DNA from 2 places in the Streptomyces sp. NBC_01410 genome. Region 2 is predicted to be linked to the other one. Evidence: riboswitches for the same ligand, from Rfam matches in the RefSeq annotation. Region 2 holds a riboswitch; the other holds the start of a gene.
What was found. A riboswitch is a leader RNA that binds a small molecule or an ion and turns the genes downstream of it on or off. The one in region 2 is predicted to bind cyclic di-AMP.
Positions count from the first base shown of each region.

Region 1: linked by a shared signal. The riboswitch ahead of OG741_RS33160 (peptidoglycan DD-metalloendopeptidase family protein) and the one ahead of OG741_RS19235 (M23 family metallopeptidase) in region 2 are both predicted to bind cyclic di-AMP.

Region 1 covers NZ_CP109530.1:7,240,578-7,244,559, reverse strand. The annotation lists gene OG741_RS33165 (SGNH/GDSL hydrolase family protein) at 1-170, opposite strand, end outside; gene OG741_RS33160 (peptidoglycan DD-metalloendopeptidase family protein) at 343-1,308, opposite strand; cyclic di-AMP (ydaO/yuaA leader) riboswitch at 1,313-1,468, opposite strand; partial or broken gene OG741_RS33155 (GH36 C-terminal domain-containing protein) at 1,877-2,086, opposite strand; gene OG741_RS33150 (tyrosine-protein phosphatase) at 2,209-3,021, shown strand; gene OG741_RS33145 (DUF6126 family protein) at 3,034-3,189, opposite strand; gene OG741_RS33140 (helix-turn-helix domain-containing protein) at 3,182-3,769, opposite strand; gene OG741_RS33135 (aspartate aminotransferase family protein) at 3,830-3,982, opposite strand, start outside.
Region 2 covers NZ_CP109530.1:4,215,074-4,219,055, forward strand. The annotation lists gene OG741_RS19230 (PrsW family intramembrane metalloprotease) at 1-878, shown strand, start outside; gene OG741_RS19235 (M23 family metallopeptidase) at 1,065-2,114, opposite strand; cyclic di-AMP (ydaO/yuaA leader) riboswitch at 2,126-2,282, opposite strand; gene OG741_RS19240 (PP2C family protein-serine/threonine phosphatase) at 2,561-3,724, opposite strand; tRNA gene OG741_RS19245 (tRNA-Met) at 3,893-3,966, opposite strand.

The sequences.
Region 1 (3,982 bases), 3.0 Mb from region 2:
CTGAAGGTGTGCTCCGGCATCCGGTCGTCGAGCAGGACCGCGAACCGGTCCGCCCAGCCGACGTACATCCCGTCGGGACCCGGGTCGCCGACGCCTTCGGTGAAGCTGTCACCGATCGCCGCGTACGACCCGAATCCGCCGCTGATCTCTGTTCTCGAATCGTCTGCCACAAGTACTGATCCTCCCCTTACGTATGTGACCTACGCGACCGTAAGGAGGGGTTGACGAGGGGTGATCTTTGCCACCGCCCAAGATTCGTCCAGGGCGGAATACGCCGCGTCCCCCCGCGCCGCGGGCTGCGGCACGAGGGGACGAGAGCGTGATCGCCGCGTCGGACGGGCGTCAGACGGTGACGCCGTGCTGGCGCAGGTAGGCCAGCGGGTCGACGTCCGAGCCGTAGCTCGGGCCGGTGCGGATCTCGAAGTGCAGGTGCGGTCCTGTGGAGTTGCCGGTGGAGCCGGAGAGGCCGATCTGCTGGCCGCCGCTCACGCTCTGGCCGGCGGAGACGGCCAGGGAGGAGAGGTGGGCGTACTGCGAGTAGCTGCCGTCGCCGTGCTGGATGACGACCTCGTTGCCGTACGCGCCGCCCCACCCGGCGGAGACGACGGTGCCCGGGCCGACGGCCTTGACCGTGGTGCCGGTGGAGGCCGCGAAGTCCACACCGGTGTGGTAACCGCTGGACCACATCGAGCCGGAGAGGTGGTACGGCGTGATGACGGTCGCGCCGTCGAGGGGGGTCGTGAACCCGGAGCTGCTGGTCTGCGGGGCGCTCTTCGCCGAGCCGGAGTCCGTGGAGGCCTTGGAGGCGGCCTTGGACACGGTCTTGGCGGCGGCCTTGGTGACAGCCTTGGACGCGGTCTTGGCGGCGGTCCGGTCCTGGCTCTTCTCGCGGTGCTGCGACTTCTCGGGAGCCTTCGCCTTCGCTGTGGTGCCGAGGGTGAGCTTGAGGCCCGGGTGGATCAGCGAGGGGTTGTCACCGACCCGCTCGCGGTTGTCCTGGTACAGCTTCTTCCAGCCACCGCGGACATTGTGCTCGTCCGCGATCTTGGAGAGATAGTCACCGGCGACGACCGAGTACGTCGTGGGTGCGGCGGCCGGCTTGTGCGGAGCCTTGTACGCGGCGGGTGCCGCGGCGGCGGTCACTGCCGTGTGCGACGAGGTCGCGACGGGGGCGGTCTTGCCCGCGGCGTGGGCCCCGGTGGCACCCATGAGCGGGATCGCGATGGCGGCGCCACTTGTGCCCGCTGCGACGAAACCGCGGGTGATCGGGCTGGTCTTGGGACGGCGGTGCTTACCCTTTGCGGGCATGGCGCTTTCCTCTCCGGCGCCGGCGAGGTGAGCTGTCGGGTTCGGGCTGGAGATGCCCGGCCGCGCGGTTGCGCTGCTTAACCCCGAGCCGTTCCGGAAGTGCGGAATCGGCGTACTACCTGGGTCCCCCGCTCCTGCCACACGTGGGTGGGTTCGAATTCCGGGCGGCGGCAGGATTTGGCGGTCCGTCCGGATTGCCGTGAACGTAAACGAGCCGAGCCGAAAGGAACAAGCTGCCGCAATTACGGATCACGAGTCGGCGTGATATCGCCGGAGAATTCCCGTTACGCTCCGTCTATCAATGATCTTCCCCGCCCCGCCAGGCAACGGATTTCGTATCCGTCACGCCACCACACACCGTGACAAATATGATCCTGCTCACGACGCATGCCCCATCTCCATTGCAGACGGGGCAGGTTATGTCGAACCGTCCAATTCGGACAGAAGCACCATTTGATGACTATCGACCGATCAGGCTCACTTTTCCCTCGGATCTGCCATTACCGAGAAATTCCCCGGCGGCCGATTGTCCCTTTTCGGGCGTATTCTCCGTACCTGTCGGTCACGGTTACCTCTGCCCGAGCCGCCGCAGCCGGATCACCGTGGCGTCCAGATCACCCCTGAGTCCCGTGTGCAGCCCGTGGTGCAGCAGTACCGACCCACGGTGCAGGGCACCCGTGTCCGGGCACGCGTAGACCGCCGCAGGATCGAGACCGCGCAGCCTGAGCCGCGGCGGCTGTTCGCCGTAGTGCTGCGCCTGGAGCCAGGCGAGGACGACGTGTGGAGTGCGTAACTGCTCGCCGACAGATCGAAATGATTGCCCGCTAAAGCGATGTCGTATCGTCGGGAAAGCGCCATCGTCGGCGAGGAGCGCCGACGGCAGTCACCTCAGGAGCCCACGTGACGCAGCAACTGCCGCAGGCCCCCTCGACAGAGCCCGAGCTGACCGGAGTGCGCAATTTCCGTGATGTGGGCGGCCTGCCGACCGTGGACGGCAGGCGGGTGCGGCACGGCCGGCTCTTCCGCAGCGGTCATCTGGCCCATGCCACCGAGTCGGACGCCTCGTTCCTCGCCACGCTCGGTCTGCACACGATCTTCGACTTCCGCAACGCGGCCGACATGCGCCTTGAGGGCCCGGACGTCGAGCTGCCCGGCGTGCGCAATGTGAATCTGCCGCTCACCGACCCGGCCGACGGCGCGGAGTTCTGGAAGATGGTCCGGGACGGCGATCTCGACCAGCTGCGCTCGATCCTCGCGGACGGGAAGGCGGCCGGCCGGATGTCGGCGTCGTACCGGAGGATCATCAAGGAGCGCACCGCCGAGCACAGCAGGGTCCTGCACGCGCTGGCCGAGGACAGCGTCCCGGCGCTGATGCACTGTGCGGCGGGCAAGGACCGCGCCGGTCTGTCCATAGCGGTCTCGCTGCTCGCGGTCGGTGTCGAGCGGGACGCCATCGAGGCCGACTACCTCAAGTCCAATGACCCGCACCGCCGTTATCTGGTCCGCCGGGGCGACAATTCTCCGGCCGCGATGTCCCCCGAAGTGATGCAACTGCTCGCCCCGCTCTTCGACGCGCGCGCCGAGTATCTGAACGCGGCCTTCGAAACGATCCAGCAGACCTGGGGCGACACCGAGCGCTACCTCAGCGAGGGCCTGAACGTGAGCGCCGAAACCCGCGAGCGGCTGCGCGAGCGCCTCCTCGACGAGGCGTGAGCCACCGGCCGCCTAACTCTTGTCGCCGAGCGTGAACAGCAAATACAGGAACGCGGCGAACAGATGGCCCGCCACCAGATAGGCGAAGAGCCGGATCACGAGTCCTCGGGGGAACTTCCTCTCTTCATTGTGCTGGGACATGGCGGGCCTTTCGCGTGTGTCAGGCATGCGGATGGATGTCGGGGCTCTGCAGCAGCGTGTGTACGAACAGGAGCTCCGCCCCTTCGCGTGTGGCCGCGGCGATGCGGTGCGGGGTCTGGGAGTCGAAGTGCGCGCTGTCCCCGGGGCTCAGCTCGTGCACGGCGTCCCCGAGCGCCAGCCGGAGCCGCCCGTCGAGCACGTACAGCCACTCCTCGCCCGGGTGCACCCGCACCAGGTCGCCCTGGGATCCGTACGGCACGACCAGCCGCAGGGCCTGCATGGCCCGGCCGGGGCCCCCGGCCCGGTGGTAGGTCCAGCCGTCGGCCGACGAGGGCTCGTTGCGCCCGGCGCGGATGATCGGCTCGCGCTCGGGCGCCGACTCGCCGAGGAGTTCGGCGACGGTCGTACCGTAGATGCGGGCGAGACCCAGCAGCATCGGCAGCGAGGGCTGGCGGCGGCCCGTCTCGAGCCGGGACAGATGGGCGGGGGAAAGCCCCGCGCGCTCGGCGGCGGCCTCCAGGGTGAGACCACGGCGGCGGCGCAGTTCGCGCAGCCGCGGTGCGACATCGGGCAGCCCGTCAGCCGCCGCTGCGGCAGGATTGGTCATACGTCCATTGCGCCAGGATGCTGCCTCTGAGACAAATTTCTTGCCCCAGAGGCAAAAGGATCAGCGATTCGCGACAGCCTGCTTGACCAGGGTCTTGCCGAAGTCCCACATCAGCCCGCCACCGCCGTGGGCATCGTCCATCACGGCCGTGAACGCCTCCACGAACCGTTCCACCTCCCGCTCGCCGATGGTCAGCGGCGGAATCAGCTTGAT
Region 2 (3,982 bases):
TCATAGCCCCGGTCGTCGAGGAGAGCGCGAAGGCCGCGGCGATCTTGCTGATCTTCACCTTCCGCAGACGGGACTTCACCGGGATCGTCGACGGCGTCGTCGTTGCGGGCTTCACCGCGACCGGTTTCGCCTTCACCGAGAACATCCTCTACCTGGGCAACGCCTTCGGTGAGGACCAGGAGATTGGCACCTCGGGCCTGGCATCGGTGACCGCGGCGACCTTCTTCGTACGTGTCGTCATGTCGCCGTTCGCGCATCCGCTCTTCACCGTGCTCACAGGCATCGGCTTCGGGATCGCGGCGCTCGCCGCACGGCGCCAGCGGTTCCGGCGGATCGCGCTGCCGCTGCTGGGCCTCGCCCTCGCGATGGGCATGCACGCGCTGTGGAACGGCTCGGCGTCGCTCTTCGGCCCGTTCGGCTTCTATGCCGTGTACGGGGCTTTCATGGTCCCGGTCTTCGGGCTGCTGACCTGGCTCACGATCTGGACCCGGCAGCGCGAACTGCGCACGATATCCACCGAACTGCCCGCATACGCGGCGGCCGGCTGGCTGACGGCCGACGAGCCGCGCGCGCTCTCCTCGATGCGGGCGCGCACGATGGCCCGCGACATCGCCCGCCGTACGCACGGACCGGCCGCGGCCCACGCCGTCTCGGAGTACGAGCGGTTCGCGACGACCTTGGCGTTTCTGCGCCACCGGGCTCAGCGCGGCACGGCGGGCCCGGACTTCATGGAGCGCGAGCAGGAACTGCTGCACCACCTGTGGCAGCGCAAGGAAGTCGCGTCTCCCGCGCTGAGCTACGCCGCGCGGGCGACGGGCCGGGTATGGACCCCGCCCCCGCACCGCGACTACGGCGGCTACAACCCGTACCGCTCCTAGGCCGGTACGGCCTGCTCCGCCTGCGTGCAGTACGCGACCGGGGCAGGAGAGACCGGCAGCCCTGGCGTCGGGGGGTGAGCGCCAGAACTGCCGGCGTTCAGGGGAGTGCGGAGCACCGCGCACATGGGGGCATCCGCAGAACGCCCCCTCGCGCCGAGCGGCGGCGCGAGGGGGCGCACGGAGAAATCAGACGGTCAGGCCCTTGTCCCGCAGCCAGGCCATCGGGTCGATCCCGGTCCCGCCCGCCGTGTGGACCTCGAGGTGCAGATGCGCGCCGGTCACATTGCCGGTCGCGCCCACGCGCCCGATCGTCTCGCCGGTCGACACCTTCTGGCCGACGCTGACCGAGATCGAGGACTGGTGGGCGTACCAGATCTCCGTGCCGTCCTCGAGCTCCAGCACCGTGCGGTAGCCGTAAGACCCGGACCAGCCCGCCGACTTGACGGTGCCGCTGTGCACGGCCTTGAGGGGCGTGCCCGTCGGGGCCGCGAAGTCCAGGCCGGTGTGGTAGCCCGAAGACCACATCGATCCGGCCTCGCCGAAGGTGGAGGTGATCGTGTACGAGGAGGTCGGCAGCGCGTAGCTCGCGGCGAGCTTGGCGAGGCGCTCGGCCTCCGCCTTCTCCGCCGCGGCCTTCTCGGCGGCGAGCTTCGCCGCCTCGGCCTCGGCCTCCGCCGCGGTCTGCTGGGCCTTCGCCTCGGCCGCTGCCTTCTCGGCCGCGAGCTTCTCCGCGGCCGCCTTGGCCTCGGCGTCCGCCTCGGCCCGCTGCTGATCGGCCTGCTGGAGGATGCGGGCGCGCAGCGCCTCACCGGCGGAGCCCTGCGCCTCGGCCCTGGAGCCGGTGCCGGTGTCAGCGGCGAGCGTCGCCGAAGTGAGCGGAGCGGTGTTCCCGGCGTCGGCGTCCGAGGACTCGTCGGACATGAACGAGCCGACGCCGGGAAGGGACTTGGCGTCGGGCAGGTTGTCCGAGATCGAGTCGGGGAGCGATATGGAGACCGGCGGCTTGCTCTGCGCGGTGGCCATGCCGCCCGCGCCGACCGCGGCGATCACACCGACCCCGAGCACCGTGGAGCTGCGGGCGAGTCCGCCGCGCTGCTTCATCACACGGTGCCGGCCGCGCACCGGACGGACGGAGTCCTCGGTGGGGTTCCACTCCTCCCATGCCCGCTCTGCCACCTCGTCGCCGAAGAAGTCAGTTTCGAAGGGTGCTGTCGGGGCAGGTTTGTTGGACGCCACTGAGGCGTGCTCCTTTCCTTCCTTCTCGCCTACCGGGTTAGCTGACGGGTTCGGAGCAGGAAGGTCTCCTACGGGCGCTTCCGCCGCGGACAAGAGCGGCAAAAGATGCCCGATTCACCCCAATTGGTGGTTCCCCGGTTCCCTTGCGGAATTCGGCGCGTGCGCACGGTGCCGCCTCTTGCGACGACTGGGACGACCGCGCTGCGTTATCGAACGTTAATAGACACCGGGGCCCGATTCCAAGCTGTTCCGACTGATCATTAACAACATCGCCGGGACTTAACCGGACACAAGCGCCCGGAGTGGGGTGAGTTGATCGCCCCTCATGCACCATCCGCCATGTCCCGTCACCTGACGGTGCATCAAATGTTATGCGGAGGGGTGCCTCTCGATTACGTACCGTTCCCAACCCCGTCCGGCTTCACGACGCCGGGCCGCCAGAGCCTTCACTCGCCGCCCTGATCCCCGCCGTCCCGCCCGCCCGCGCCGATCACGGGCACGGTCCTGCGGCGCTCCTGCTGCCCCTCCGCGGGGCGGCTGACCGCAAGCAGCGCCATGTCGTCCGTCGAGCCGCCACCCGTATGGCGTCGTACGTCGTCCACCAAGGCGTCCAGCAGCTCCTCGGGCCCGGGGAACAGCCGCCCCGCCAGCCGCCGGCCCGGGTCGTAGAAGACGCCGCTCCTGTCGCGCGCCTCGGACAGCCCGTCCGTATAGAGAAGCAGCGTGGCCCCGGGGGGCAGCCGGTGCGCGTCCGAGCGGTCCGGCCAGATCCCGAGGCCCATACCGAGCGGCAGCGCGGCCTCGGTCGGCTCCAGGATGTTCACGTTCCCGTCCGCGTACAGCAGGAGCGGCTCCGGATGGCCCCGGTTCACGATCCGTACGACACGATCACCGCGCGGGATCTCGGCCAGTACGGCGGTGGTGAACCCCTCGACCGCGTCCAGGTTGTGCCGCGCGCCCTCGCGCACCAGCGCCCGCTCCAGCCGCGCGGCGACCCCTTCCAGCGAGCTCTCCTGCTCGGCGGCCTCCCGGAACGCCCCGATGACCACGGCCACCGCCTCGACCGCCTGCATGCCCTTGCCCCGTACGTCCCCGACGACCAGCCGCACCCCGAAGGGCGTGTCCTGTACGGCGAAGAGGTCGCCGCCGATGAACGCGTCCGCCTGCGCCGCCTCGTACCGCGCGGCGACGTGCAGCCCCCCGATCCGCTCCGGAGGGGTCGGCAGCACGGCGCGCTGCGCGGTCTCGGCGATCACCCGGGCCGATGCGAGGCGCTGGCTGCCGAGCCGTACGACCCGGTTGATCAGCAGCGCGAGGCCCGCGACGGTGATCACAGTGGTCAGCTCGGTGAACGCCGTGATCTGCGAGAGGGTGTGGTTGTAGAAGTGCAGCCCGGTCACGCCGAGGATCGCCGCGATACCGACCAGCAGGGTGCCGACCCAGGTGAAGATGGGGGCCGCGATCAGCGGCGCGGCCGCGAACAGCGGGACCGCGGTGAACCGGGGCGGCGTCGCGAGGTCGAAGATCGCGCCGCCGACGATCATCAGGGCGGGCAGCAGGCGGACGAATCCGCGGGAGATGTCCGCTCCGCCCTGCTCTGGCTCGGCCACGGGTGCTCTCCTGCCCGGTCCCACACGGCTGCGGACGGTACCGCGCCCTTCCCAGGCTGGCCGTAGCCGCGCCGGGCGGCGAGTCGCCGTCGGCCAACCGAGCGATGCTCGGAGCCGGTACACGACAGTGGCCCGGCACTCTGTCGAGTGCCGGGCCACTGTCGTCAGTAGCGGGGACAGGATTTGAACCTGCGACCTCTGGGTTATGAGCCCAGCGAGCTACCGAGCTGCTCCACCCCGCGTCGGTGAACACCACCT